3 regions of the Enterobacter sp. JS8-1 genome follow, and region 2 is predicted to be linked to each of the others. Evidence: predicted binding sites of a transcription regulator. Region 2 holds the regulator's gene; each other region holds the start of a gene.
The links. The regulator PhoB, encoded in region 2, activates phosphate uptake and scavenging genes when phosphate is short. The targets are predictions, from matches to a motif close to CTGTCATAAAACTGNCNNAT.
Positions count from the first base shown of each region.

Region 1 (10,452 bases), 430 kb from region 2:
TGACTATGGCGTTTGTACGCCTGGGTGCTCTGCCAGGTGCTGCGCAGCTCAAGGCCTGAGGCGCGGTGAAAAGTCTGACGGACGTGTCGGGTATCGGTCATGGGCGCTCCTTCTGAAGGTTTTTTATACCACGTCAGCGAACCCTCTGGCAGCGCTTCATTAAGAACCTTCCGGATATACCCAACTTTACGCCCACAGCCAGTCATGTTGACTACCCTTAATACCCTAAGCGGTAAAACAAGGAGATTCGACATGGCTTATCAGACAGTAAATCCTGCCACTAACCAACTCATCAAAGAATACCCCTCACATACCGATGCGGATATCGAAGCGGCGCTCAAGGCGGCCGATGCGCTGTACCATTCGGACTGGGCGAAAGGCGACATCAGCCAGCGCCTGCCGGTGCTGCATAAGCTTGCCGACCTGATCGACGCGCGCGTGGAGGATCTGGCGAAAATCGCCAGCCAGGAGATGGGTAAGCTCATCGAACAGAGTCGCGGCGAGGTGAAGCTGTGCGCGCAGATCGCTCGCTACTACGCCGACAACGCGAAGCAGTTCCTGGCGCCGGTGAAATATGATTCAGAACTCGGTGAAGCCTGGGTGGAGCACCACCCCATCGGCGTGCTGATGGCCGTTGAGCCGTGGAACTTCCCGTACTACCAGCTGATGCGAGTGCTGGCTCCAAACCTGGCGGCGGGCAACCCGGTGATCGCCAAGCATGCCAGCATCGTGCCGCACTGCGCCGAAACCTTTGCCCACCTGGTGCGCGAGGCGGGAGCGCCGGAAGGGGCATGGACCAACCTGTTTATCTCTTCGGATCAGGTGGCAAATATTATTGCCGACGATCGCGTGCAGGGGGCAGCGCTGACCGGTTCCGAAAAAGCGGGCAGCGTTGTAGCGGCGCAGGCGGCGAAGCACATCAAGAAATCTACGCTTGAACTGGGCGGTAACGATGTGTTCGTGGTGCTGGACGATGCCGACCTTGATAAAGCCGTGAAGATCGGCGTTAACGCGCGGCTCAACAATGCCGGACAGGTTTGTACGGCGGCGAAGCGCTTTATCCTGCACGAGAAGATTGCTGATACGTTCCTGAGCAAATTTACCGAGGCGTTTAAGCAGGTGAAGATAGGCGATCCGCTGGACGAAAGCACCACGCTGGGGCCCCTGTCGTCTAAAGACGCGCTCGAAACGCTGACCAAACAGGTTAACGAGGCGGTGAAAAACGGCGCGACGCTGCACCATGGTGGCAAGCCCGTACAGCGTGACGGGAGCTTCTTCGAACCGACGATCCTGACGAATATCTCCCGCGACAACCCGGCGTACTTCGAGGAGTTCTTCGGCCCGGTAGCGCAGATGTACGTCGTGAAAAGCGACGACGAGGCGGTTGCGCTGGCGAACGACTCTCACTACGGTCTGGGCGGCGCGGTGTTCAGCCAGGATATTGAGCGTGCGAAGAAAATGGCGTCGCGGATTGAGACCGGGATGGTGTACATCAACTGGCTCACCGATACCGCGGCAGAACTGCCGTTTGGCGGCGTGAAGCGGTCCGGTTACGGGCGCGAGCTGTCGGATCTGGGGATCAAAGAGTTTGTGAACCAGAAGCTGGTGGTGGTGCGTAAGTAAGAGGTAATAAAAAACCTGCCAACCGGCAGGTTTTCCATGAAGAGTACTATACCCTTTCTTGCCGGGTGGCGCTGCGCTTACCCGGCCTACAATGTGCAACAGTATCAATAGATTGCACAGTTCATTGTAGGCCCGTGCAAGCGTAGCGCCGCCGGGCGTAATACAGCCTTAGAAGCTCACGCCGCCGCCCACGTACGCACCGTCAATCAGGGTGTGGTTTGGACGACCATCTTTGCCGTCAACGCTCACGTGGCGGTAACCCACTTTCAGCGTAACCGGTTTGATTGGGGTCCAGCTTACGCCGCCGTTAGCTTCAACATAGTTTTTCACGCTGTTGTTCAGCCCGTCTGGCGCAACGTAACCTTCGCCGAAGACCTTGATGCTGTCGGTCAGAGCAACGTTCACGCCGCCGCCGATTGGGAACGCCACGCCGTTATCGCCTTTTTTCGGGCCAACGTAGAGAGCCTTAGCGCCTGCGTTCAACATCACCGGGCCGACTTCAACGTTGTAGCCTGCACCTACGCCACCGGTCGTGGTGCCGTCATCGGTATTTTTCAGCCAGTTGCCTTCGGTATACAGGCCGGAGGTAGATTTACCCATTTCCACATTCAGGTTGGTAAAGTTTTTACCCTGCTCAATGCTGCCGCCCATTGCCAGTGCGGAGCCAGATACCGCGGTCAGAGCGGAAAGGATAAGTACGTTAAGCTTTTTCATGAGTGTTCCTCGTTATCAAATTAATCTGAGGGCACCTTAACAACGGATGTTTATGACTGCAAATGTGATATCTATCGCAGTTTTATGCTGTTTTTGTTGGGGGTTTAATCTTTATCTGTTGCCAAATTGTTTGTTTAGAAGGTCGTCAATGACAAATAAATTCGCGTTTAGGAACAGTTTAGATTTTTGGCTAAACGACAACTGAACGAGGCAAAGAAAGCCATTTGAGATGAATTAATTGAGTTTCTAATAATTTCCAAAAGTGTTTCAGTTGTCACAGATAAAGACAGAGGTTTACATTTCTGGTGGTTGCTATACGTAATTTTGTGCAGATCCGTCGTCCTTTCATGTCATTTTTCTGACACGTTTCTTCATTACGGTGTTGGCTTCACTAACTGGATGCTAACAACATGAAAAGAAAAATCATTCCTGTACTCGTGGGCTGTGCGCTCTCATTCTCTGCCGTGGCGGCACAACCTACCGCAGAGCGCTATATCGTCAGCTTCCCTGAAGGCTCGCATGTGAAATACAGCGGCGCGTTTGCCAGCGCGTTTCCGAACGGACTCCCGGTAGGGATTGGCTCTGGCCTGCTGTTTACCGGCAAACAGGGGGACGCCCTGACCTTTGCGACCGTGACCGATCGCGGTCCCAACGCCGATGCGCCAAAAAGAGGTAAAAACGAAGCCAAAATATTTGTCACGCCAGATTTCGCGCCGCTGCTGATGACCATTCGCGTCCAGAACGGCAAGGCAGAGGCAACCGATGCCCGTCCGCTGCATGACGATAAAGGCGAGATTAACGGTCTGCCGCTGCAAAGCGGCGTGATTGGCTCCACCAATGAAGTGGCATTCAGCGACACGCTAAACATTCTGAAGGGCGATAACCGCGGCCTGGACACGGAAGGCATCACGCCGGACGGTAAAGGCGGCTACTGGCTGTGCGACGAGTATGGCCCGTTCCTGATTAACGTCGACAGCAAAGGGAAGATCCTGGCGATCCACGGGCCGCAGGCGGCGGAAGGGGAGAAATCCATCGCGGGCGGTCTGCCAAACATTATCAAATGGCGTCAGGCGAATCGGGGCTTTGAAGGCCTGACCCGCATGCCGGACGGGCGGATTATCGCCGCCGTGCAAAGTACGCTGGATATCGACGGTAAGAGCAAAAAGCAGGCGCTGTTTACGCGTCTGGTGAGCTTCGACCCGGCGACCGGGAAAACCGCGATGTACGGTTACCCTATCGACAGCGCGGCCTACAGCAAAAACAGCGACGCCAAAATCGGCGACATCGTGGCGCTCGATGACCAGCACATTCTGCTGATTGAGCAGGGAAGCGATAAAAACGACGGGATGCGTAACCTGATTTATAAGGTGGATCTCAGTAAGGCGAGCGATCTGAGCGCCTTTGACAAGCCGGGCGAGTACCCGGAGTTTGATGATGAGAAAACCCTGGCGCAGCGCGGCATAACGCTTGCTGCAAAAACGCAGGTCGTCGATCTCCGCGCGCTCGGCTGGCAGCAGGAGAAGGCCGAAGGGCTGGCGCTGATCGACAGCAAACGGCTTGCGGTGGCGAACGATAACGACTTTGGCGTGAAGGTGGCGATGCAACATCCGGTCGAGGGCAAAAAGCTCAAGGATTATCGGGTGAATGCGGAAGGCAAGCTGACGCTGGATGATAAACCGGTGGAAACCACGCTCAGCGTGAAGCCGCTGAAGAAGCCGGAGTCTGACAGCGAGCTGTGGATTGTGACGCTGCCGGAGGCGGTGAAATAAGTATCCCCCTCACCCCAGCCCTCTCCCTCAAGGGAGAGGGGGCGTCTGTGCAGGCAATATTTTATGGGCAGAGGGGATACATAGCGGTTATTTCTTCAGCCCTGCAAACGCCGCCCGAATTTCCTCTTCCGGCAGCTGGATGCCAATAAACACCATCACGCTGTGCGGCGGTTCATCGCCCCACGGCCTGTCCCAGTCGGCGCTGTACAGGCGCTGTACGCCCTGAAACAGCAGGCGGTTCGGCTCGCCGTCAATCCACAGCATCCCTTTGTAGCGCAGTAGCTTGTCGGCAAACGACAGCAGCAGGTTCTCCATCACGCGCGAAACCTCACCGATGTCCACCGGATAGTCCAGCTCCACCACAATCGACGCCACGTCGTTTTGCTTGTCTCCCATAAAGTGGAAGCGCGGTTTTGCGGTGACGTTCTCTTCCAGCATAAAGCCGTTGGTGTTGAACAGCTGAGACAGATCGATGTCGCCACGCGTCACCGTGTAAATCGGCGCGCGGGAGTTAATGCGGGTCAGACGCTCGCGCAGCTTAACGCTTTCGCCCGCCACGTCGGTTTTGGTCAGCAGGATGCGGTCGGCGTAGCCCACCTGAGACTGGGCGATGGTGAACTGGTTCATCTGCTCGTCGGCGTGGACCGCATCGACCAGGGCAATGACACCGTCCAGCAGATAGCGCTGGCAGAGGATCTCGTGCGAGAAAAAGGTCTGAATAATCGGGCCGGGGTCGGCCATGCCGGTGCACTCGATCACCAGACGGTCAAAGTCGATTTCACCGCGATCGCGGCTGTCGAGCAGGTCAAGCAGGGCGTCTTCCAGCTCGTTAGAGCGGGTACAGCAGATGCAGCCGTTGGTGAGGGTTTTGATCTGGGTGGCGCGATCGCCAATCAGCTGGTCGTCAACGGAGACTTCGCCGAACTCGTTTTCGATAACGGCGATTTTGAAGCCATGCTGTTCATTCAGGATGTGGCGCAGCAGGGTGGTTTTACCGGCGCCGAGGAAACCGGTCAGCAGGGTAACGGCAATCGGGGTCATGGTCTCTCCTTTAGCAGCAGCGGACGCCGCCTTCTCCACTTCCGCCGTAGCGCGCTTCCTGCCGCTCGCGGAAGAATTCGGTGTAGGTCATGTACGGCTTATCCGGATGGTTGGTCTTCATATGCTCAACGTAGTTGTCATAGTCCGGAATGCCAATCAGCATTTTTGCCGCCTGACCGAGGTATTTTTTTGCTTCGCCTAAATTACCAAACATTGTGGGTTCCAGACAGAAAAAGCCCGGTGGCGCTACGCTTACCGGGCCTACAGTTTCTGTGTAGGGCGGGTCAGCGTAGCGCCACCCGCCATTTTTTTAATGGTGTGAAGAGGTCTTCACGCCGCCTTCCGGCACCGGCACGTACGGGGTTTCTTTATCCGTACGACCGTCGGCGTTGCGCACGTTCATCCAGGTTTTGATGCCGTAGAAGATGATGCTGTACACCACCACCAGGAACAGAATGCTCAGACCCGCGTTGGTGTAGTTGTTCACCACGATATGGTTCATGTTGGCAATCTGCTGCGCGGTCAGATCCGCGCCGCCTGCGGCAATCTTCTCTTTGTACTGGTTAGCCATGAAGAAGAAGCCTTCCAGCTGCGGGTTGGCGCTGAACAGCTTCAGGCCAAGCGCCCAGGTGGTGCAGAGCAGCAGCCACAGCGCAGGTACCACGGTGACCCAGATGTATTTGGTGCGTTTCATCTTCACGAGGACCACGGTACCGAGCACCAGAGCAACGGCTGCGAGCATCTGGTTAGAGATACCGAACAGCGGCCACAGGCTCTTCACGCCGCCGAGCGGGTCGACAACGCCCTGATACAGCAGGTAGCCCCACAGGCCTACGCAGCCCGCGGTACCCAGAATGCCCGCCACCAGAGAGTCGGTTTTCTTCAGGAACGGCACGAAGTTACCGAGCAGGTCCTGCAGCATGAAGCGGCCCGCACGGGTACCCGCATCCAGCGCGGTCAGGATGAACAGCGCTTCGAACAGAATACCGAAGTGGTACCAGAAGCCCATGTCCGCCCACGGCAGCACTTTGTGGAACACGTGCGCGATACCGACGGCCAGCGTCGGTGCGCCACCGGCGCGGTTCAGCACGGACGGTTCGCCGATGTCTTTCGCGGTCTGCATGATCTGCTCAGGCGAAATCACGAAGCCCCAGGAGCTGACGGTCGCCGCCGCGTGTGCGCTTGCGTCTTTCAGCTGCGCCATAATCAGCGCCGCGTTGTCACCGCCCATCTCGTGCAGGTTTGGCATGGTAATGCCGAGGCCAGCAGGCGGGGTGTTCATCGCGAAGTACAGACCCGGTTCGATAATGGAGGCTGCAACCAGCGCCATGATCGCCACGAAGGACTCCATCAGCATTGCGCCGTAGCCGATCAGACGCGCATCTTTCTCGTTCGCCAGCAGCTTAGGCGTGGTGCCGGAGGCAATCAGGGCGTGGAAGCCAGAGACCGCACCGCAGGCGATGGTGATGAACAGGAACGGGAACAGGGCGCCTTTCCACAGCGGGCCGGTGCCGTCGATGTACTGCGTTACCGCAGGCATTTTCAGATCCGGGTTAATCACCAGGATGCCGATCGCCAGACCGACGATAACGCCGATTTTCAGGAAAGTCGCCAGGTAGTCACGCGGGGCCAGAATCAGCCAGACCGGCAGCAGCGCGGAGATAAACGCATAGCCAATCAGCGCGAAGGTAATGGTGGTGTCCTTGAAGGTCAGCGCTGGGCCCCAGTACGGGTCGTGCGCAATCACGCCGCCGAAGTAGATGGAGGCCACCAGCAGCACGATACCAATCACCGACACTTCACCCACGCGTCCCGGTCTCAGGAAGCGCATGTAAATACCCATGAACAGCGCAATCGGCACGGTTGAGCAGACGGTGAAGACGCCCCACGGGCTTTCGGCCAGCGCTTTCACTACGATCAGGGCCAGCACCGCGAGGATGATGATCATAATCAGGAAGCAGCCGAACAGGGCGATAGTCCCCGGCACACGGCCCATCTCTTCTTTGACCATCTCACCCAGAGAAGCACCGTTACGGCGAGAAGAGATAAACAGCACCATAAAGTCCTGCACCGCACCTGCCAGCACTACGCCAGCGAGCAGCCACAGGGTACCCGGCAGGTAGCCCATCTGCGCGGCCAGCACCGGGCCGACCAGCGGGCCTGCACCAGCGATAGCGGCAAAGTGGTGACCAAACAGCACGTAGCGGTTGGTTGGCACGTAGTTCAGGCCGTCATTGTTAATGACCGCCGGCGTGGCGCGCGTCGGGTCGAGCTTCATGACCTTCTGCGCGATGTACAAGCTGTAGTAGCGATAAGCCACAAGATAGACGGAAACGGACGCGACCACGATCCACAGGGCGCTTACGTGTTCGCCCCGGCGTAATGCGACAACCGCCAGACAAAAAGCGCCGAGGATCCCGAGTAAGGCCCAGGGCACGTGCTTCAGTAGTTTTTTAGTATCCATAGTAAGACCTGGTTTTTTATGTAAAGAAAAAAGGGTCAGGGTTCGTTGTGAGGAGGTATTGATTAATGCTGGAGCGATCGTGCCAGATCCTCGCGCGTGTAAAGGACGGTAAATGAGTGAGTGGTTGAAAGTGATGGGTGAGCGGTCAAAGGTGAGGGCGAGTGGTTCAGGCTCGCCGCCGGTGGGAGAAAATTTGTGATTGCGATCACGCAGTTAGCTATACCGTGCACTCAGCCAGATAGGTTGTCAGGGTCGTCACCAGCTTTTCCCTCAGCCAGGCAGGTTCTAAAATGTGAATATTTGGCAGCCAGTACAAAAGCAGCGGCAAAATTTGGTTCTCATGTGCTGCCTGACAGCGGAGCGTGACGCCATCGTGATGGTCTTCCAGCAGCTCTTGTTCCGGCAGGAGATCGCGTCGCATAAAGTAATGGGAAATATTATCGTTGATAAATATTTTCACTTCGAAAGTATCTTCAGAGACCCAGGGATCGAGACTTTTTTCCAGTAGTTCAATCACGCTCTCTTCAGGAATAAATGTCGTGCCCTGAATATCCATCCAGCGAATCTGGCTCAGCGAAAAGGATTTTAACCTGCTATTTTCGGTGGCTTGTAAATACCATATATTTTTTTTGTTAATGAGTTTGTAAGGATTAATCAGACGGGTTTTACCTTTATAAACGATCTGACAAACATTATGGTTTTTAATCGATTTCTCAATTTTCGGTAAATAACGACCAATATCACGGTGTACGGTGTGCTCAGCGTCGTTGCCAAGAATAAGAATATTATTTTCATCAACGCGGTTTTCGAGTTTCTGCCAAAATTCGGTATTACGATCGGGGAAAAAGTTATCAGCATTCAGGAAGTTAGCAAGGGTGTGGTGCAGTCCTTGCGAGCCGGGAGATTGCGCTGAATGAATGAGCCGATATAGCCCATTTCCGGTATGTTCAACAATCGGGGAGAGCGCATTTAAATCGCGGTAGACAGTGCGCTCGGTAATTTTAAATTTATCCATGAGCGCACTGCGGTTTACCACACCGTGTAAATGTAGCTCAACCAGAATATCGACCAGACGTTCAGCCGAGCGGCTCCGCGTCGATTTAGCCATAAGGTCTTCCTGTATATTGGGGGCGGCGCTGAATGATGCGGGTAGCACTGACACGGGGTGTCAGTATTCAGGCACAGAAAATTTCTCTTATGGTTATATAACGGCGTGCTTTAGCGGAAACCTTAGGGGTTTTTTGTAGAAAGCCGCGCTGACCGAAGAAAGGTCAGCGCGGGAAGGGATTAAACGGCTGCTTCAAGCTCCATCATCACGGGGTGGAAGCGGCGTTTGAAATAGATCAGGCCGTGGCCCTCTTCACTGAGGATGATGTTTTTAATTTCAACGAGATAAACAAGATGCGTGCCGATGGTTTGCACCTGGCTTATCTCCCCTTCCAGGCTGGCGAGCGCGCCTTTTAGCACCGGCTGCGCCAGCGGGCCTTTCTGCCAGCAGGAGAGGGCAAAGCGCTCCTCCATGGCCATGCCGGTCATTCCGGCGAAATGGCGAGCCATGATCTCCTGCTCGTGGTTCAGCACGTTGACGCACAGCCTGCCGTTACCCTGAAAGACCGGGTTCATGGCGCTGTTGGCGTTGATGCACACCATGATCGAGGGCGGCGTGTCCGTCACCGAACAGACGGCGGTGGCGGTGATACCGCAGCGGCCCGCCTCGCCCTCGGTGGTGACCACATTAACCGCAGCCGACAGGCTGCTCATCGCGTCGCGAAAACGCAGGCGTTGTTCATCTGAATGCATTGCAACCTCCCGCTGCGCTATTTCAGCAGCTTGTCGAGCATGTTGATATCGGTGTTGTTGTGCAGGTGCGGCACCGTCCAGCCGTGCTGATCGTATTCGGACATGCAGCGGTCGACCATTGCCATCATTTTGTCCATGTTGCCGGAGCTCTGCGCCTGGCGCAGACACTGCAGGCGGATCTCATCCTGACTGCCGGAGTAGTTGATTTCGTACAGCTCGTGACGACCGCCAAACTCGCTGCCGATGGCATCCCACATCAGTTTCAAAATCTTGATGCGTTCAACGTGATCCATACCGTTGGAGCCGCGTACGTATTTCGCCAGATACTGGTCGATCTGCGGGTTGTTCAGGTCGCGGGCGCTGGAGGGCAGGTAGATCAGCCCGGAGGTGACGTTACGTTCGATGATGTTCTTGATCTTGGCGTAGGCCATCGGCGCCATGACGCGGTAGGTTTGCAGCGCGGCGTGATCCGGCAGATACGCGCCGTTGACCCACGGGGTGGCTTCGGAACACATGGAGTCGCTCAGCGCCCAGAACATGTTGCGCCAGGCCACCACTTCGCCGAGATCCGCCTGCACGCCGCGGAACTCCAGGGTACCGGTGCACTCGAGCGATTTCTTCAGCAGGGCGGTGATGAAGTCGAGCTTCACCGCCAGACGCACGCAGGCCTGCAGCGGGTACATGCGGGCGAAGCCGCCCTCCATCGTCCAGCGACGGCAGCGGTCGAAATCGCGGTAGATGAGCACGTTTTCCCACGGGATCAGCACGTGATCCATCACCAGGATCGCATCGTTCTCGTCAAAGCGGCTGGAGAGCGGGTAGTCGTACGGGGATCCGGTTGCGCCTGCCACCATCTCGTAAGAGGCGCGGGAGATTAGCTTCACGCCTTCGGCATCCATCGGCGCGACGAACATCAGCGCGAAGTCCGGGTTTTCGCCCATCACCTGCGCGGAGCCGAAGCCGATCATGTTGTAGTGGGTCAGCGCCGAGTTGGTTGCCACCACTTTCGCGCCGCTGACGATGATCCCGGCGTCGGTCTCT
Region 1 covers NZ_CP185805.1:608,247-618,698, forward strand. Annotated here, with positions in the region: gene ACOQH0_RS02935 (helix-turn-helix domain-containing protein) at 1-101, opposite strand, end outside; gene ACOQH0_RS02940 (NAD-dependent succinate-semialdehyde dehydrogenase) at 253-1,623, shown strand; gene ACOQH0_RS02945 (YfaZ family outer membrane protein) at 1,792-2,337, opposite strand; gene ACOQH0_RS02950 (esterase-like activity of phytase family protein) at 2,748-4,106, shown strand; gene yjiA (GTPase) at 4,194-5,147, opposite strand; gene ACOQH0_RS02960 (YbdD/YjiX family protein) at 5,158-5,361, opposite strand; gene ACOQH0_RS02965 (carbon starvation CstA family protein) at 5,458-7,611, opposite strand; gene ACOQH0_RS02970 (helix-turn-helix transcriptional regulator) at 7,829-8,719, opposite strand; gene ACOQH0_RS02975 (4-hydroxyphenylacetate 3-monooxygenase reductase subunit) at 8,899-9,411, opposite strand; gene hpaB (4-hydroxyphenylacetate 3-monooxygenase, oxygenase component) at 9,429-10,452, opposite strand, start outside.
Region 1: ACOQH0_RS02950 (esterase-like activity of phytase family protein) is a predicted target of PhoB. The motif match lies at 2,683-2,702, and genes of this name have one in related genera.

Region 2 (10,452 bases):
CTCCGCTGTGGTTGAACACGCCGTCCAGGATCAGGCGCATGCCTTCATTTTGGGTGTTCTTACGCAGGCGCAGCAGCGCCTCGTCACCGCCAAACTGTTCGTCAACGTGGCGATAATCCTGCGTATCGTATTTGTGCACGCTTGGGGCTTTAAACACCGGGTTCAGGTAGAGCGCCGTCACGCCAAGCTTTTTCAGGTACGGCAGTTTTTCGCTGATACCGTCGAGATCGCCGCCGTAAAAGGTCGAGCCGCCAGCCTGCGCCGTCACCGGGTCATCCCACGCTTTCATAATGACATCGTGACCCGCCGCGTGGTGGTAATAAACCTTATCCTGCTGTGTGGTGCGCTTTTCGCTGCGCGCAAAGCGGTCCGGGAAAATCTGGTAAAAGACCTGATCGTTAACCCACTGCGGGCCGTTATCCGGATAATCGACCGCAAACTGCTCCAGCCGTGCGGGCGGGAAACGGCTAAACCCCTGCGGGGTAAACCACAGCTGACGGTTGTTCCACAGCAGCTTGAAGCTGTAACGGCGACGCGGCTGCCCAGTATTCAGGTCGATATTCGCCCGCCACGCCGTGATCCCCGGCTGCGGCTGGCTGCGCAGCTTGTGCATTTTCAGCCCGGTCTCTTCGTTATCTATTTCAGCGCGGAGCGTCACGCGTTCAGGCTGGTTTTCCCCCGCCAGCCAGAGCGTAATCACAAGGTTGTCTTTGTTTTGCTTAACAAATGGGGCAACCGGTAGGTGCCAGGCGTTTAACATCACGAATCCCCTTTGATGAAATTGACGTCACCTTGCCACAGGGTGGTTAAGGATAGCTCATCACGATCGGGATTATTGGGGGAGGAGAAAGGAGGAGGAGCTTTTTTTCCGGGGCAAAAGGGAGTGTAGGCCGGGTAAGCGCAGCGCCACCCGGCATTTTTACCTTACTGTGCTTCCGCCAGCTGACGGTCACGGCGGCATTTAAACATCCAGCCCACCAGCAGCAGCACGATCCACGCACAGCCCACGTAGAGGGAAATACGGGTATCCGGGTGGTAGCCAATCAGGGCAATAATGAACACCAGGAAGATCAGCCCGACGACGGTGGTTGCGACGCCGCCCGGTACTTTAAACTTCAGCGCTTTCGCCTCATCCGGTGACAGACGGCGGCGGAACGCAATCTGCGACAGCAGGATCATGATCCACACCCACACCGTCGCGAAGGTCGCCAGCGATGCAATCACCAGGAAGACGTTTTCCGGCATGATGTAGTTCAGGTAAACCGAGAACAGCAGCGCCACGGTCATGACCACAACGGTCACCCACGGCGTGCCGCAGCGTGAGGTTTTGGCGAACACCTTCGGCGCGCTGCCCTGCTCCGCCATGCCGTGAAGCATACGGCCCACACCAAAGACGTCACTGTTGATTGCCGACAGCGACGCGGTCAGCACTACAAAGTTGAGAATGCTGGCGGCAAAGGCGATGCCCATGTGCTGGAAGGTCAGTACAAATGGGCTGCCGTTGGTGCCTACCTGGTTCCACGGGTAGATGGACATGATCACGAACAGCGTACCCACATAGAACACCAGAATACGCATCGGCACCGAGTTGATGGCGCGCGGAATGGATTTCTCCGGGTCTTTCGCTTCACCAGCGGTAATACCGATAATCTCGATACCGCCGTAGGCAAACATGACCATCTGGAGCGACATCACCATGCCGAGCCAGCCGTTACTGAAGAAGCCGCCGTTGCTCCACAGGTTATGGATACCGGTCGGCTGGCCGCCGTTACCAATACCCCAGATGATGATGCCGAAACCGGCAAGGATCATGATGATAATGGTCGCGACTTTAAAGAAGGAGAACCAGAACTCCAGCTCACCAAACACCTTCACGCTCATCAGGTTGACGGCGCAGATGATCAGCACCACGCTCAGCACCCATATCCAGTGCGGCACCGCCGGGAACCAGACGCCCATATAAATGCCAAACGCGGTCACGTCGGCAATCGCCACTATCAGGATTTCAAAGCAGTAGGTCCAGCCGGTGATAAACCCGGCCAGCGGGCCTAAGTTTTCCTGCGCGTAGCGCGAGAAGGAGCTGGCAGAGGGGTTGTGAACTGACATCTCACCCAGCGCGCGCATGATGATATAGGCCGCCACGCCGCCGATGATGTACGCCAGCAGAACGCTGGGACCGGCCATTTTAATGGCATCTGCCGAGCCATAAAAAAGACCGGTGCCGATAGCCGAGCCCAGCGCCATAAAGCGGATGTGGCGCGTGCTCAATCCACGTTTAAGTTTGTTAGTGCTTTCCATTTAAATCTTGCCATTCAACACGAAAAAAACAAAAAACCACGGGGCCTTAAGCCCCGTGGTTAAACAGTTTGTTGCCGTTGATTAATGGGCGTTCGATGCGACCTGACGCCCTGCAGCACGGTCCCAGATAATCGCCAGAACCAGTGCAACAACGGTAGGCATCAGCCAGGCCAGGCCTTGCTCAGACAGCGGCAGACGCTGTGTCCACGCTGGCAGAATGTCTGCGAAAGCTGATGCTTTAATCCCGTCAAGGATACCAAAAATCAGGCTGATAAACATGGCTGGCGCGATAATTCGCGACGAGTTGTTCCACCACGGGCGAGTAAAGCTCAGCACCACCAGCACGATACACGGCGGATAAATCGCCGTCAGTACCGGAATAGAGACCTGAATCAGGTGGCTCAGACCGAGGTTGGACACCGCCATAGAGAAGATGCCGAGGATAAACACCAGGGTGCGGTAAGAGAGCGGCAGATACTGTGCAAAGAACTCTGCGCAGGCACAGGTCAGGCCAACCGCCGTCACCAGACACGCCAGGAAAATCAGCGCCGCCAGCAGCATGCTGCCCGCACCACCGAAGGTGTGCTGAACGTAAGCGTGCAGGATAGCTGCACCGTTGGCGTTCTGATCGACCAGCATGGCGCTGTCGGAACCCAGGCGGAACAGTGCCAGATACAGCAGCGTCAGACCCACACCCGCCATCAGGCCAGCCCAGATGGTATAGCGAGTCAGCAGGCGCGCTTCAGTCACGCCACGGGAACGCGCGGCATTGACGATAACGATACCAAACACCATCGCGCCCAGCGTATCCATCGTCAGATAGCCGTTCACAAAGCCGTTGGAGAACGCAGCATTTTTATAGGCGTCCATCGCGTCGCTAATCGGGCCTGCAGGCCAGACGATAGCGGCTACCGCCAGCACGATCAGGGCCACAATTTTCAGCGGCGCCAGGAAGTTACCCACGGTATCCAGCAATTTGCCCGGATAGAGGGAAACCAGAATCACAATCGCGAAGTAGATCAGGCTGTAGATAAACAGCGGCATCGCGCCGTCACCCGTCAGCGGAGCAATCCCCACCTCAAAGGAAACGGTCGCCGTACGCGGGGTCGCAAACAGCGGACCAACGGCCAGATAGCAGACGGTCGCCAGCAGAACGCCAGCCACTTTGCCAATCGGGGTGCTGAGGCTGTCCACGCCGCCACCGACTTTCGCCAGCGCGACAACGGTGAGGACCGGTAGACCCACGGCAGTAATCAGGAAACCAAACGCAGCTGTCCAGACGTGTTCACCCGCCTGTAAGCCAACCATTGGAGGGAAAATGATGTTACCTGCGCCAACGAACAGCGCAAATGTCATAAAGCCCAGCGCGATGATGTCACGCGATTTTAAGTGATGGGTCATAAAACCTTACTGCCTGTGGATGTGGTGTTGAAAACGTTGAGATTTTCGCTATCCCTGACGGGACGATACAGCGGAAAATTTGCTCAATTTCAGCGGGAAATGCTCCCGTCCTGGCGTGGAGAAGAATAGTTTTTCGATTTACCACGCAAATACAGTCGGTCTGACAGTATCTGGGGGGCAATTTAAACGCTTATAACGTTTAAAGGCAAGGAGGGATCGCAAAACCAGAACAATATACCAGCATGAAAAAACAGACCAGCACAATGCACTAATTATAAGAAAAACCCATGGCTAATCATGCGAACAAAAAAGCATCAACCGTATAATATTCACACGCGTTTCGCTTGACTGCAAAGCAAACGGGCCAGCAAATGCTGGCCCGTGGAAAGGTAAAATGACACGCCTGCCGTCAGGCGATCTTTTTGGCAATTAATCGTTCCGGAATAACAAAGCTGAAGCGGGTTCCTTTACCCAGCTTACTCTGAATATCAAGACGGCTTTCATGATGATTCACCGCGTGTTTCACAATCGCCAGCCCCAGGCCGCTTCCCCCGGTCTGCCGCGAGCGCGCCTTATCCACACGGTAGAATCGCTCGGTCAGACGCGGTATGTGCTCAGGGGCAATCCCCGGCCCGTTATCCTCAACGCTAAACTCAGCGCCCGCGCTAACACGCTGCCAGCGCACCACGATATGGGTCCCTTCCGGCGTATGATTCACCGCGTTATACACCAGGTTGGAGATGGCGCTGCGCAGTTCATCTTCACTGCCGAGCACCTTCAGGGTGCTGTCGACCTCAAAGCTAATGTGATGTTTTTTATGGCTTAACGTTTGCGCTTCCCGCTCCACCACCCGCAGCATCATCGGCACATCGATGGTGTCATTCAGTGCCAGTGAAGGCGCGGCTTCAATCTTCGAGAGCGTCAGCAGCTGCTTGACCAGGCCTTCCATACGGTGCGTTTGCTCGCGCATGGTGTGCAGCGCTTTTTCACGCGGCGCACCTTCGAGCGTTTGCTCCTGCATCATCTCCAGGTAGCCCTGAAGCACGGTCAACGGGGTGCGTAATTCGTGGCTCACGTTCGCGAAGAAGTTGCGTCTCGCCCCTTCCAGCTGGTGCATCTGGGTGACATCCCGCGCCACCATCAGCCACTGCCGATCGCTGTATGGCATCACGCGGATTTCCAGATGACGCCCGTTGTTGAGCCTCAGATTGTGCGGCCCCGTAAAATCACGCTTTTTCAGATACAGCGTGAACTCCGGATAACGCAGCAGGTTAAGGATATTTTGCCCATTATCGTCCGGCCAGCGCAGGCCCAGCAGCTGTTGCGCCAGGCCGTTACACCAGAAAATTGTGCCTTCTTCAGTGGTCAGAATGACGGCATCCGGCAGCGACTCTGCGCCGCTGCGAAAGCGTTTGATTAAGCTTCCCAGCTCGCGACGACGTTTTTTATTACGCATCTGCATCTGGTGCAGGCCATACAGCAGCGGTTCCCAGCTACCGCTTCCCGGCGGAGGGGTCATGCTTCTGTCCACCCACAGCCACCAGGAGAGGCGCAGTAAGTTCCAGAAATGCCAGACGAGTAACCCGGTCACTGCCGCCAGCAAAAACCACGGCAGATGCCCAACGATGGCCCCCAGAATGAAGGCCGGAATACAGCATAAGATCAGTTCAAAGACGAGCCTTTTCCATGACAGACGTTCCAGCACGCGTCACACTCCTGTCACTGTTCAGAAACGGGTCGAAAAACGATAACCCGTACCGCGGACCGTCTGCACCATGCGATCGTGACCGCTCAGCTCCAGCGCTTTACGCAGGCGGCGAATATGCACATCAACCGTCCGGTCTTCCACATACACGTTAGTTCCCCAGACGTTATTCAGCAACTGCTCGCGGCTGTAGACACGTTCCGGGTGGGTCATAAAGAAGTGCAGGAGTTTGAATTCGGTAGGCCCCATGTCGAGGGGATTTTCGCCCGTCATCACGCGGTGTGAGGTGGGATCAAGGCTCAGGCCCTGCATCTCAATCACCTCTTCTACCGCCATCGGCGAAATGCGGCGCATAACGGCTTTGATACGAGCAACCAGTTCTTTGGGAGAGAACGGCTTGGTGATGTAATCGTCCGCGCCGGTTTCCAGACCGCGCACGCGATCCTCTTCTTCACCGCGCGCAGTCAGCATGACCACCGGAATATCGCGGGTCATCGCTTCACGTTTAAGATGTTTGATAAACTGCAGTCCAGAGCCGCCAGGCAACATCCAGTCAAGCAGAATCAGATCGGGCCAGGGTTCATTCAGCTGGTTCACCGCGCTGTCATAATCTTCCGCTTCAACCGGCTGGAAGCCATTTTGTTCGAGCACGAAGCACACCATTTCACGAATTGGAGCTTCATCTTCTACGACCAGAATACGTCTCGCCATACTTTGCCCTGTCTTATCTTATTTAAGTTACAAGTTTGTAATGCGGCGTCATTATGCGTCAGATTTATGACAGATTTATGAAAAACATTACCACCATAAATGGCAAACTGTTGTTTTATTACAGCGGTTATTTTCCATCCCCTGAGAGTTTATAATCGCCATCAACTCTTTTCGCCACGGATCAGCTATGCGCATACTTCACACTTCAGACTGGCATCTGGGTCAAAACTTTTACAGCAAAAGCCGGGCGGCGGAACACGAAGCCTTCCTGAACTGGCTGCTGGAGACGGCGCAATCGCATGACGTCGATGCGATTATTGTCGCGGGTGACATCTTCGATACCGGTTCCCCACCGAGCTATGCGCGTGAGCTCTATAACCGTTTCGTGGTGAATCTGCAGCAGACCGGCTGTCATCTGGTGATTGTCGCCGGAAACCACGATTCTGTGGCCACGCTGAATGAATCCCGCGATATTCTGGCGTTTCTCAATACCACCGTGGTGGCCAGCGCCGGACATGCCCCGCAGATCCTGAAAAAACGTGACGGCACGCCGGGTGCGGTGCTGTGCCCCATTCCGTTTTTGCGCCCGCGCGATATCGTACAAAGCCAGGCGGGACTTTCCGGCGGCGAAAAGCAACAGCATTTATTACAGGCTATCACTGATTATTATCACCAGCAGCATACCGATGCCTGCGCCCTGCGCGGCGAAGCGGCAATCCCGGTGATTGCGACCGGGCATCTCACCACCGTTGGTGCCAGTAAAAGTGACGCCGTACGTGACATCTATATCGGCACGCTGGATGCCTTCCCGGCGCAGAATTTCCCGCCTGCCGACTACATCGCGCTCGGACACATTCACCGCGCGCAGATCATCGGCGGCTGCGAGCATATCCGCTATTGCGGCTCGCCCATTTCGCTCAGCTTCGATGAAACAGGCAAAGCCAAATCCGTGCATCTGGTCAGTTTTACCGACGGAAAACTGAGCGCTGTCGAGACGCTGGACGTACCCGTCACCCAGCCGCTGGCAGTGCTAAAAGGCGATCTGGCGGCCATCACTGAACAGCTTGAGCAGTGGCGTGGTGTCGAGCAGGTTCCGCCCGTCTGGCTGGATATCGAAATCACCACCGATGACTACCTACATGATATGCAAAGAAAAATTCAGGTGCTGACGGAGGATTTGCCCGTCGAGGTCTTACTGGTTCGCCGCAGCCGGGAGCAGCGCGAGAAAATTCTGTCAGGTGCGCAGCGTGAAACGCTCAGTGAACTGCGCGTCGAAGAGGTGTTTGAGCGCCGGTTGTCTCAGGAAGAGATTGACGACGCGAAGCGAGTAAGGCTCAACGAGCTGTTCACGCATACCCTGCATGCGCTTAGCGATGAGGGAGAAAACGCATGAAAATTCTCAGCCTGCGCCTGAAAAACCTGAACTCGCTCAAGGGCGAGTGGAAAATCGACTTTACCGCTGAGCCGTTTGCCAGCAACGGGCTATTTGCCATTACCGGTGCCACCGGTGCCGGGAAAACCACCCTGCTCGACGCCATCTGTCTGGCGCTTTACCACGAAACGCCACGACTGCAAAAGGTCTCTCAGGCGCAAAACGACCTGATGACGCGCGACACCGCCGAGTGCCTGGCTGAAGTGGAGTTCGAGGTAAAGGGCATCGCCTATCGCGCGTTCTGGAGCCAGAACCGTGCGCGCAATCAGCCTGACGGGAACCTGCAGGCCCCGCGCGTGGAGCTGGCACGCTGCGAGGACGGAAAAATCCTCGCCGACAAAGTGACGGATAAACTGGAACAAACGGCAGCACTTACCGGGCTGGACTACGGCCGTTTTACCCGCTCGATGCTGCTCTCTCAGGGACAGTTTGCCGCCTTCCTGAATGCCAAACCGAGCGATCGCGCGGAGCTACTCGAGGAACTTACCGGCACCGAGATCTACGGCCAGATTTCCGCCATGGTGTTTGAAAAACACAAAGCCGCGCGCAATGCGCTTGAGATGTGCGAAGCGCAAGCGGCGGGCGTTGTCCTGTTGAGTGAAGAACAGCAGCAGCAGTTGCAACAAGGTTTGCAGGCACTTACTGACGAAGAGAAAACCCTGCTAGCGCAGCAGCAGAGCCACCAGAAAGAATTTCAGTGGCTTACGCGCAGCGAGGAGCTTATCCGCGAACAGCAGCGCACTACGACCTTACAGCAGCAGACGCAACAGGCGCTGACGGATGCAGCCCCCGATCTGGCAAAGCTCCAGCTCGCGCAACCCGCGTCCCAGCTCCGCCCGCTGTGGGAACATCAGCAAGAACAGGCATCACGGCTGGCGCAAACGAAGCAGCGTATTGTTGAAGTAAATACTCGCTTACTGGAAAAAACTGCCTTGCGCTCGCGGATCCGCAACGGCGCTTTACATACTCATACACAGCTACAGACAGAACTGGCGGCACTGGCACAGTGGCTGACAGACCATGATCGGTACCGCCTGTGGGGCCAGGAGATTGCAGGCTGGCGGGCTCACTTCTCTCAGCTAAATCGCGATAAAAATCAGCTCACTACGCTTGCTGCGCGCATCACGGAATTACGCCATAAGCTGACGGGTCTGCCAGAAAGTTCCCTCACGCTAACGGCTGACGAGGTCGCAATGGCGATGGAGCAACGGGCGCAAACCCGGTCTGCGCGCCAGCGCCTGACCGCTCTCCATGCCCGCTATCAACCGCTGCAAAAACGTCAGCGCCAGCACGCCGAAAGCGTGCAAAAAGCACAGACCGGGCTGGTCGCGCTTAATGAAACGCTGGCACAGCGCCGCCAGCAGTATAAAGAAAAAAACCAGCACTATCTGGACGTTGAAACACTCTGCAGGCAGGAAGAGAAAATCAAAAGCCTTGAGGCGGAGCGTGCTCAACTCCAGGCCGGTCTACCTTGCCCGCTGTGCGGCTCCACGACCCATCCGGCCGTGACGGCATACCAGGCGCTGGAACTCAGTGAAAATCAACGCCGCCGCGATCAGTTAGCTAAAGAGGTCGCCGCACTTAAAGACGAAGGTTTGTTAGTTCTCGGCCAGGTTAACGCCCTGTCACAGCAGATCCAACGCGAGACAGACGAAGCGCAGGCGCTCTCTCAGGAAGAGCAAGCGCTCACTAAAGAGTGGCTGGAAGTGTGTGCTTCTCTGAATATTACGCTGAATATTCAGGAGGATATTGCCCCGTGGATGAGCGAGCAGGAGCACTACGAGCAGCAGCTTTATCAGCTCAGCCAGCGTTTGACCCTACAAACCCAGCTTAGCGAGCAGGAAGAACAGGAACGTCAGTACCAGCAACAGCTGGCGGCGACGCGTCAGGCAGTGGAAACGTCCCTGCATACGCTGTCGCTGGGTATTCCGGATGCAGGCACTGAATCCGTCTGGCTCGCCTCACGTGAAAGCGAATACGCGCAGTGGCAGGAGAAACAGACCCAGCATGGCGCGACGCTGGAACGTATTAACGCCCTGACGCCGCTGCTCGATACCCTTCCGGCAACGGAGGCCACTGAAGCAGAAACGGCGATCCCCGCGAACTGGCGCGAAACTCACGACGAATGCGTGTCGCTGCAAAGTCAGCTTACCGCGCAGCAACAGCAGGAGGCGCTGGAGAACGAACGTTTGCAGCAGTCACAGGCGCAATTCGCCACGGCACTGGCGGCAAGTTGTTTTGAGGATCAAGACGCGTTCCTTTCTGCGCTGCTGGATGCCGACACCGTTCGTCGCCTGGAGCAGCTAAAGCAGACGCTGGAAAACCAGGTACAGCAGGCGACAGCGCTCTCCGCGCAAGCGACCCGGCAGCGAGAGGACCATCAGGCGCTGCGCCCGGAAGGGCTGGACGCCGATGTTCAAACATTACAAACGCAATTGCAGCAACTGGCACATCAACTTCGTGAGAACACCACGCATCAGGGTGAGATCCGCCAGCAGCTCAAGCAGGACAGCGATAACCGTCTGCACCAGCAGGCGCTTATGCAGCAAATAGAAGAGGCCGCGCGCCTGGCGGACGACTGGGGCTATCTGAATTCCCTGATTGGCTCCAGCACCGGCGACCGATTCCGTAAATTCGCTCAGGGGCTGACGCTGGATAATCTGGTCTGGCTCGCTAATCAGCAGCTTAATCGCCTGCACGGACGCTATCTGCTTCAGCGGAAAGTCAGCGATGCGCTGGAGCTGGAAGTGGTCGATACCTGGCAGGCGGACGCGGTGCGCGATACCCGTACGCTTTCGGGCGGCGAAAGCTTCCTGGTGAGCCTGGCGCTGGCCCTGGCGCTGTCGGATTTAGTGAGTCACAAGACGCGGATCGATTCCCTGTTCCTCGACGAAGGATTCGGCAC
Region 2 covers NZ_CP185805.1:1,041,454-1,051,905, reverse strand. Annotated here, with positions in the region: gene malZ (maltodextrin glucosidase) at 1-760, opposite strand, end outside; gene proY (proline-specific permease ProY) at 925-2,298, opposite strand; gene brnQ (branched-chain amino acid transporter carrier protein BrnQ) at 2,380-3,699, opposite strand; gene phoR (phosphate regulon sensor histidine kinase PhoR) at 4,109-5,404, opposite strand; gene phoB (phosphate response regulator transcription factor PhoB) at 5,426-6,115, opposite strand; gene sbcD (exonuclease subunit SbcD) at 6,303-7,508, shown strand; gene sbcC (exonuclease subunit SbcC) at 7,505-10,452, shown strand, end outside.

Region 3 (10,452 bases), 1.8 Mb from region 2:
GCGCCGTTTTGAGGATCGTTGATGACCACCACCAGCGCAAAGCGCGGATCGCTGGCAGGCGCAACGCCAGCGGTATAGGCGACATATTTATCGACATATTTCCCGCTGTCATCAATCTTCTTCGCCGTCCCGGTTTTCACCGCCACGCGATAATCACGTACTGCGGCCTTAACACCGCCGCCACCCGGCAGCGCAACGCTTTCCATCATATGTTCGACTTCATGCGCAATCGCCTCTGACATCACCCGGCGCCCTATAACGGGAGGATCAATGCGGGTAATAGAAAGTGGACGCTCAAGACCAAAGCTACCGATAGTGGCGTAAACATGCGCCAGTTGAAGCGGCGTCACCATCAGGCCATAGCCGAATGCAAACGTCGCCCTGTCGAGCTGGCTCCAGAATTTACGCTGTGGTAATAGCCCCGCACTTTCCCCCGTTAAGCCAAGGCCAGTGTTTGTGCCGAAACCAAAGTTTCGGTAGGTATCAATAAGATGCTGGACCGGCATCGCAAGAGAGAGGCGTGACACGCCCGTATCGCTCGATTTTTGCAAAATGCCGGTCATCGTCAGTTCCGGGTAGTAACCCACATCGCGGATACGGTGCCCGTCAAGCATGTACGGGTGGGTGTCAATCACGCTGTCCGGCTGTACCAGCCCCTGCTGCAGCGCCGTCATCAGCACCAGCGGTTTGACGGTCGAACCCGGTTCGAAGGTATCGCTTATCGCACGATTACGGAAATCGTTTAACGTCGCCCCTTCGCGATTATTAGGGTTAAAATCCGGATAGCTTGCCATCGCAAGAATTTCGCCCGTCTGGATATTGATTAATACCGACGCCCCCGACTCGGCTTTATTCCACGCTACCGCATTATCGAGCGCATCTTCGGTGATAGTTTGCAGGCGCTCATCAATACTCAGCTGAATGTTATGGGCAGGCACAGGTGCCACTTCCGTCAGATTTTCAACCACGTGCCCATAGCGGTCTTCCCTCACCTGTCGGACGCCAGGCTTGCCCATCAACTGGGTATTGAAACTTTTCTCAACACCTTCAATTCCTTGTCCATCGATATTGGTAAAGCCAATAAGATTGGCCGCCACATGTCCCGCAGGGTAAAAGCGGCGGGATTCATCGCGTAAATTAATGCCCGGCAGGTTGAGTTTGTCTATCCACTGCGCCTGTGAAGGATCGACCTGACGGGCCAGGTAAATAAACCGTCCCTGCGGATTGCTGTTTATTCGCGACGACAGCGTGCTCAGAGAGAGATGCAGCGCATTGGCCAGCGCCTGCCAGCGGTCATCAAACCCTACGCCACCTTTTGCCAGTACCGTTTTAGGATCGGCCCATACCGCCCGGACAGGCACACTCACCGCCAACGGCCTTCCCTCGCGATCCACGATCATTCCGCGCGGAGCATCAATGGCGACCTCACGCAGCGAGCGCATGTCCTCCTGCTTAACCAGATTGTCAGGTTTAACGATTTGCAGCCAGGCCACCCGCCCCAGCAAAAAAGCCAGACTGCAAAAAATAGCAAAACAAAGCAGAGCAAAACGCGCCGGCGTAAAGTTTCCGGTGGTCATTATGGTTTTCTTTTTCACCTGAGCCTCAGGGCTGTTGATCAACGCCCTGATTTAACGGGAAAAACCGTTCTGAAGGAGAGGAAACAATGCTAATAACCTCGTAGCTTTGCAACAAGTTACTAACAAGAAGAGGAATGGTAATATTTTGAAAGATAACAGAATAAAAAAGCCCCGCGATACGCGAGGCTTTATATCTGAGATTGAAGCGCCAGGCACTTCAGTCAGCAGTGGTTCGATCAGATAGCAGTTACGTTAACTGCAGCTGGGCCTTTCTGGCCATCCTGAATTTCGAACTCAACGTTCTGGCCTTCAGCCAGAGTTTTGAAGCCATTACCCTGGATTGCAGAGAAGTGTACGAACACATCTTTGCTGCCGTCAGCAGGAGTAATGAAACCAAAACCTTTAGACTCGTTGAACCACTTAACTTGACCTTTAATCTTTGCCATTTGCAAAATTCCTTAGAGTGTTTTCTTAGCCCGCAGGCTTGACTGAGATAAAACTGAGACATTACTGCATGAGGCACTAATATAAGGTTCGGCAGAGAAGCGGTATTCAACGACAACGTGTTTACTCAGGACTTCTTTACTGAAAATGCCACACATAAACAGAACTGTACCTCGTTTGACCCAAAACGTGTTATCACACACAACGATTAATATGGCAAGCCATTTTTAAACGTGTCTCGATCCGCCGCACAAATTCAAACACTGCCCTGGTATGATCTGCACACTTATGCGCAACGATCATGGACAATGTGTGTTCTTTACACCGCCACTGCACTATTACCGCAAGCGCTGTTATCTAAGACTTTTTTACCATAGACCATACATTTCTTGCCGTCCAGATAGAGGAACAACTTTCTTTAGAACATTGATTGAGTTAGAACATTTTGTGAAAACTTATGCTCAAATCATTCCAACGCGTCGGTAATGGACAATGCATATTTGGTGTTAATAAACATACTGACACTGCATTAAAAATCACCAGTCAATAAAGAATATGATGCACCAAAATAATGAAATTTTTATGACTCTGCCTCAAAACAAGGCAAGCAAAACGTTTCGATAAAAATAAAACAATCCTGAAGGGCTATAAATACAAAATATATGCAACTATTGCGCGCATTGTTTAAAAGGATAAATATTCGCCAATTTTCAGTATCCTGAAGGAATTATTAACCGGTGCTACATTATTCAGTGCCTGAGTTAACGCATGGACGGGTTCATCAAGGGATTCATCTGCCAGTTCAAACACGCCCCAATGGATGGGAAAGGCCAGGGGTTGGCCGAGCTGCTGCCATAACGCCACGGCAGATTGCGGGTCCATATGATGGACCGCCATGAACCATTCTGGTGCATACGCGCCAATCGGCAACGCAGCGGCGTCAATTTTACCCAGACGTTCGGGTATCGTTAACAGCTCCGGCGAATAGCCCGTATCACCGCTGAACCAAAAGCGGTGCTTTCGCCCCTCAAAGACCCAACCACACCATAATGAACGATTCCGATTCCAGGGGGTACGCATACTCCAGTGCTGCGCCGGAACGGCTGTCAGGGTAATTCCCTGCCAGGTTATGCTCTGCCACCAGTCGAGTTGTACGATGTGCCTGGCTCCGCGACGGCGAAACCAGTCTGCCAGACCTAAGGGAACAAACAGCATTACGTCTGGAAAACGTTTCAGGATACGGCGAATGGTTGCATCGTCGAGATGATCGTAGTGATTATGCGAGATAACCACTGCATCAAGCTGCACAAGTTGTTCAACAGACAGTGCAGGAGGTGTTTTGCGCACCGGTCCTGCAAAAGGAAGCGGAGAAGCGCGTCGCGAAAAGACGGGGTCGGTAAGAATGGTATTGCCATCCATCTGCACCAGCAGACTCGCGTGTTCAAGCCACCAGACCCCGTCGCCTTGTGGCTGTTTCAGCTCAACAGGTTGCCACCACTGACGTATGAAATCGTCATACCCCAGCGCAGGCGGTTTAGGTAAACCTGCCGCTTTCCGCGCCTTTCGCCAGCGCTCAACATCGCCGGGCTGATGTCCTACAGGTGCAGTATTGCGAAAGCCATTCGGCGTGTGATGGATCAGGGAGGGGTCATACCAGGGATTTTTCCAGACCACGGCCACCTCCCGCGAGCAACAGGTTATCGTTCGGCCACCAGACGGATAAAGTCGTCTTCGTCTTCTTTGTCTGCAACGACCGCTTCTTTAGGGGCTTCTTTCTCTTCTGGTTCGTTAGCTTCGCACAGACGGCGCAGCAGCGCATTTTGGCGCTTTTGCTGATCGAGCAGCGCTTCAAGCAACTCGATTTGCTCGTTCGTGCGCGAGCTGGCACGGTTGACGAAAAACCAAATGACCAGTCCAGCGACCAGAATAACCAACGAGACCATCAGGGATGCCAGATTTAGCAGCCCTGAATTCATTAACTCACCCATTTCACCACCTCAATAAAAACGCCCATTTTACCACTGGCGCGAAGGAAGGAAATGACCTTAGGAAAAAATGCGTCTTACCACGGAATAAACTTGTTGATTGCGCAAACGCCGCTAAAAAACTGTACATCCTGATCGCACATCACGTTGATAGTCTGTGTCCACAGCACCACACATGCCACCAACACGATAACCAGAATTACCCAGCGTATTTTTTTCACTCCACTCTCCGTTTTATGACCCGAGGCAGCCAGGTTATCACGGCTATCTTAAACAGCGTCTAACTGTACCCTCATCAAACTCTTTTCGGAATCGTGCACTTGTTTCACTGAGTAAACAGGTTAGGCTAAATGCATGACAACAACGATAAAGAGGCAATGATGCATTTAATCATTCGAACTATTATTGCACTGGCCGTTCTCTGGACTGGCCTTCTGTTAACCGGATATGGTGTGCTTGTGGGGAGCACCGAAAACGCCGCAGGTTTAGGTATCAAGTGTAAATATCTGACAGCCCAGGGCATGAGTACTGCGCAGTACATCCACTCGGACAGTGGGATCATCGGTTTGACCAACTGCCCCGTCCTGCGTAAATCGTCCGTAGTAATTGATAACGGCTAAATATCGCTGAACCGCATCCATGAAAAACGCCGCAAATGCGGCGTTTTTTTTATCCCTGCCGGGGTTAAAACGGATAATCGTTATAGCCCATCTGCTCAGAGATTTTACGCGCGGCAGTATGAAGAATAGCCACGTACTCATGCAGGCGTTCTTCGGAGAAGCGCAGCGTCGGGAAGGAGATACTCAGGCCAGCAATAACAACACCGAAGCGGTCGAACACAGGAACGCCAATGCAGCGCAGCCCTTCTTCCTGTTCTTCGTTATCTTCACCGTAACCCTGCTCACGCACTTTATCCAACACCGCTAATAGCTCATCGGTGGTGGTGATGGTACGCTCCGTGCTGCGTTTGTATTCCACGCCAGAGAGGATCTGCTCCACCTCTTCACGGTCGCGCCATGCCAGCAGTACTTTACCAATGGCGGTACTGTAGAGCGGGTTCCGGCGACCAATGCGCGAATACATGCGCAGGTTATACATGGAATCAATTTTATGGATGTAAACAATGCTGTCCTCATCCAGTGCGCCAAGATGGACCGTTTCTTTTGTCAGACGAGAAAGTTCGCGCATCTGAATATCCGCACTGCGGATCAGATCAACGTTTTGCAGGGCACGGGCACCCAGTTCGAACAGTTTCAGCGTCAGCGAGTATTTTTCAGATTCGCCTTCCTGCGCAACATAGCCCAGTGACTTCATGGTTTGCAAAAAGCGATAAACGGTGCTTTTCGACATCATCACACGCTGCGACAACTCTGTAATACCAATTTCACGCTCTTCTCCGAGCGCCTGTAAGATGCCAAACACCTTCAGCACGGAAGAAACAGAATCTGGCTGCTTATCCAAATCTGCAATTGCCATTTATCACCTCATGGAGAGTGTTTTATAAAAATCAGAACCGGTTTTTATTATAAATTCCCGTCATGCTAGCTGCAATCAATCCTCGTTTACTTCGTTACAAATCTGCGACATAAAACGGAATTAACGGTGCTAAAATAGTTACCCTGAGAATAATTTCCTACCGAGCTATTCACCCAAAATGCAAAAAATCCTTTCCGATGGTCTGCCTTTGCCCCAGCGTTACGGCGCTATTGCGACGATTATCATCGGTATTTCCATGGCCGTTCTCGACGGTGCCATTGCTAACGTTGCCCTGCCAACGATTGCCAGCGATCTGCAGGCTTCCCCCGCCAGTTCTATCTGGATCGTCAACGCTTATCAGATAGCCATTGTGGTTTCGCTGCTCTCATTCTCTTTTCTGGGCGACATGTTCGGCTATCGCCGGGTTTATCAGTGCGGGCTGGTGGTTTTTACCCTGACGTCACTTTTCTGCGCTCTTTCAGATTCGCTGCACACCCTGACGATAGCCCGTATTGCCCAGGGTTTTGGCGGCGCGGCGCTGATGAGCGTCAACACCGCGCTGATCCGCTTAATCTACCCTCAGCGCCATTTAGGGCGCGGTATGGGGATCAACTCATTTATTGTCGCGGTCTCTTCTGCCGCCGGACCGACTATTGCGGCGGCCATTCTTTCTGTCGCCTCCTGGCAATGGCTTTTCGCCATCAACGTGCCGCTCGGCATCGTCGCGATCGTCTTTGCCCTGCGCTATCTCCCTGGTAATGGCCCGAAAAGCACCATGCCCCGCTTTGATCTGCCCAGTGCGGTAATGAATGCCCTGACCTTTGGCCTGCTCATCACTGCTCTGAGCGGGTTTGCCCAGGGTCAGTCGTTAGCGCTTACCGGCGCAGAACTTGCCGCTCTGCTGGTTGTAGGCTTCTTCTTTGTGCGTCGCCAGCTTGCACTGCCGGTACCCTTGTTGCCGGTAGACCTGCTGCGTATTCCCCTTTTTTCACTGTCTATTTGCACCTCAATCTGCTCGTTCTGTGCCCAGATGCTGGCGCTGGTTTCCCTGCCCTTCTTCCTGCAGAGTGTGGTCGGTCGTTCTGAGGTTGAAACCGGGCTGCTGTTAACGCCATGGCCGCTGGCGACGATGGTGATGGCGCCGCTCGCCGGGTATTTGATCGAACGCGTGCATGCCGGACTGCTGGGTGCAATCGGGCTGGCGGTGATGGCAACCGGCTTGTTTGCCCTGGCTCTGCTTCCCTCATCGCCTACGGATCTGGATATCATCTGGCGCATGATCCTGTGCGGTGCGGGTTTTGGTCTGTTCCAGTCGCCGAACAACCACACCATTATCACTTCCGCACCGCGCCATCGCAGCGGAGGAGCCAGCGGCATGCTCGGCACGGCGCGTCTGCTGGGTCAAAGTACCGGTGCTGCACTGGTTGCGCTGATGTTTAACCTTGCCGGGCAGAATGGTAACCACGTTGCGCTCCTGACCGCAGGCTTCCTTGCTACCCTCGCGGCCATAATCAGCGGACTTCGGGTCACCCAGCCCGGCGTGAAGGCATAAAAAAAGCCGGGCAGAGTACTCTCCAGCCCGGCTTTTTCGGTGTCTTCGCGTTACTTCAGGTATTCGCCACTGCGCAGCGCTTCAATACGTTTATCGAGCGGCGGATGAGACATAAACAGCTCACTGAGCGATTTCGATTTACCGTTAATGCAGAAGGCCATCATGCTGTTCGCTTCCTGCGGCTCGTAGCTGGTCTTCAGACGCTGCAGCGCAGCAATCATCTTCTCACGCCCTACCAGTTTTGCAGAGCCTGCATCCGCGTGGAATTCACGGTGACGTGAGAACCACATGGTAATGATGCTTGCCAGAATACCGAACACCAGCTCAAGTACCATCGAAACAGCGAAATAGATCAGCGGGTTTCCGTTGCTCTCTTCACCTTCGTCGCGGTTGCCCCCCATAAAGCCTGCCGCGATTTGCGCCAGGATACGAGAGATGAAGATCACGAAGGTGTTCACCACGCCCTGAATCAGGGTCATGGTCACCATATCACCGTTCGCGATATGGCTGATTTCGTGAGCGATAACCGCTTCGGCTTCGTCACGGCTCATGTTCTGCAGCAGACCGGTGCTGACGGCAACCAGAGACGCATCACGACGAGCCCCCGTTGCGAAGGCGTTAATGTCCGGCGCATGGTAAATTGCAACCTGAGGCATCGCGATGCCTGCCTGCTTTGACTGCTGAGCCACCGTGTTCATCAGCCACTGTTCCATATCGTTGCGTGGCTGCTCGATAACTTCTCCACCGACTGATTTCAGCGCCATCCACTTCGACATCAGCAGTGAGATGAATGAGCCACCAAAACCAAACAGCAGCGCCATAATCAACAGACCCTGAACGCTGCTCGACTGAATTCCTGTCAGGCTTAGCACCAGCCCGAATACCACCATAACCGCCAGGTTGGTGAGCAGGAAGAGCGCGATTCGCATCATAATTTTCTTTTAACCTCTGTTTAACAAAACGCACTATGCGATTACCCACATCGTATGGGTATTGTGGCTATTTTCAAGGATTCGAGGGGTGTAAGTCACCAGAAAGACACAACTTTACACAATTGAAGAGCAGCTTGACGAGAGGAAGCAGAACTAAAAAAAACAGGCACAATGTCTTGTGCCTGTTGAGGGATTATTTTGCAGGTGCCGGTTGCACTGCGGGTTTCTCTTTTTGCAGATTCGCCAGGTCGAGGGCGATATGCACCGTCTCGTCCAGATACGGATCCGGCTCCTGGTAATCTTTTGGCAGATCGTCCAGTTTTTTGAGCAGAGGCTTACCTTCACGTTTGAAGCGATCGTTGATACGCGCCAGACGCGTTGCGTCATCCTCATTGTTCTCTTTTTCACGCTGAGCGTAATTGAGAGAAACAATGTTCCGTTTCGCCTTCAGGGCATTGAAACGCGCAATGTCCTTCAGGATGTACTGGAATTCAGGATCTTTCACGATGCGTTCGTTATGGTCTTTCAACAACGCAGGACCAAACTGAGTCATGTCGCCAGATTTCACGAACGTCGCAGCATTGATGCTATCCCACGGCAACGCGTTATCTTCAAACTTCTCGCCCGTTTCGGTCTCTTCGGTGCCCGTTGGCATCATGATATCCGGCGTCACGCCTTTACGTTGCGTACTGCCACCGTTCACGCGGTAAAACTTTTGAATGGTGTACTGAACGGAGCCCAGCGCAGGCCATTCCGGGCGCAGCATCTGATCGTAAATACGGTTCAGAGAGCGGTACTGCTGAACGGTGCCTTTACCAAAGGTCGGCTCACCGACGATAAGCGCACGGCCATAGTCCTGCATTGCCGCGGCAAAGATCTCAGAAGCAGACGCACTGAAGCGATCGACTAACACCACCAGCGGGCCTTTGTAGTAGACCACACCATCGGTATCGGCATCTTCACGCACTTTACCGTTGTTATCACGAACCTGAACAACCGGGCCAGACGGAATAAACAGACCCGACAGGGAAACCGCTTCGGTCAGCGCCCCACCGCCGTTGCTGCGCAGATCGATGATCACGCTGCTGACGTTCTGTTTTTCCAGCTTCTGCAGCTGCACTTTCACGTCGTCGGTCAGACCAACGTAGAAGCCAGGGATATCCAGAACACCGACTTTCTCTTTACCGACGGTTTTCACCGACATTTTGACGGCACGGTCTTCAAGACGAATGCGTTCGCGTGTCAGGGTGACGATACGGGTTTTCGTCCCTTTCCCTGCAGGCAGAATTTCCAGGCGAACTTTGCTACCTTTCGGCCCTTTGATCAGCGCAACCACATCGTCCAGACGCCAGCCGATCACATCGACCATGTTCTGTCCGGTTTGACCAACGCCGACAATGCGATCGCCTACGCTAATCGCTTTGCTTTTAGAGGCAGGGCCACCTGCCACCATGGAGTTGATCAGGGTGTAGTCATCGTCCATCTGCAACACTGCGCCAATACCTTCCAGAGACAGGCTCATTTCAGTATTAAACTGCTCGGTATTTCGCGGAGAGAGATAGTTGGTATGCGGGTCAATTTCGTGGGCGAACGCCGTCATTGCCAGTGAGAAAACATCCTCACTGTTGGTCTGCGCCAGGCGTCGGATGGCAAATTTGTAGCGACGGTTTAAGGTCTCACGAATTTCTTTCTCGTCTTTGCCGGTGAGCTTGAGGCTCAGTTCGTCATATTTAACTTTTCCGTCCCACAGCGCATTCAGCTCGGCTTCGTCTTTCGGCCATGGCGCTTTGCTGCGATCCAGATTAAAGGTGTCGTTGCCGGTAAAGTCCATTGGACGTTCCAGCACTTTCAGCGCGTATTGATAACGTTCGAAACGACGCTTTTGCGATAAATTATACAGATCGTAGAACAGATCCAGCTTACCGGAGCGCAGTTCGTCACCCACGTCGGATTTACGTTTAGCGAACTGTTCGACGTCGCTGGCCAGCAATACGTTATGGCTGTAATCCAGCAAGTTCAGATAACGGTCGAAGATTTTGGCCGAAAAGGCCTGATCGAGATCGAACTGACGATAGTGCGAACGAGTAAAGCGCGACGTCACGCGCTCACTCACCGTCGCGTGCTGCGTCTCTTCCTTCAATACCGGAATTTGATCAACACGCGTAATATCGTCCACAGCGAAGGCGTGACCTGTTATAGCAAACAGGCCCGCCAGCGCGGTGAGCTTAAAAAAAGTGTTCATGCCAGGCTTGGCCTCCGTTTCAGAACAACAAGTGTTCTGCGCGTACTATCATTGACATACCAGAAGTCAGCTGTACACGAACGCCGTCTTTGGTGATTTCCAGTACGGTGGCGTCCATCGCATTGTTACCCGCTTTGACCTTAAGAGCCTGACCGACGCTCAGTGCGTTAATGTCAGAAACTGGGGTATGGCGCTGCTCTTCACGAGGCGCGCGTGGGGCTTTAGCTGCTGGCTTGTCTGCACG
Region 3 covers NZ_CP185805.1:2,833,466-2,843,917, forward strand. Annotated here, with positions in the region: gene ftsI (peptidoglycan glycosyltransferase FtsI) at 1-1,577, opposite strand, end outside; gene cspE (transcription antiterminator/RNA stability regulator CspE) at 1,814-2,023, opposite strand; gene ACOQH0_RS13475 (DUF2627 domain-containing protein) at 2,036-2,179, opposite strand; gene ACOQH0_RS13480 (MBL fold metallo-hydrolase) at 2,706-3,695, opposite strand; gene ACOQH0_RS13485 (YebO family protein) at 3,719-4,009, opposite strand; gene mgrB (PhoP/PhoQ regulator MgrB) at 4,084-4,227, opposite strand; gene ACOQH0_RS13495 (YobH family protein) at 4,387-4,626, shown strand; gene kdgR (DNA-binding transcriptional regulator KdgR) at 4,691-5,482, opposite strand; gene ACOQH0_RS13505 (MFS transporter) at 5,661-7,034, shown strand; gene htpX (protease HtpX) at 7,085-7,966, opposite strand; gene prc (carboxy terminal-processing peptidase) at 8,160-10,208, opposite strand; gene proQ (RNA chaperone ProQ) at 10,228-10,452, opposite strand, start outside.
Region 3: kdgR (DNA-binding transcriptional regulator KdgR) is a predicted target of PhoB. The motif match lies at 5,574-5,593, and genes of this name have one in related genera.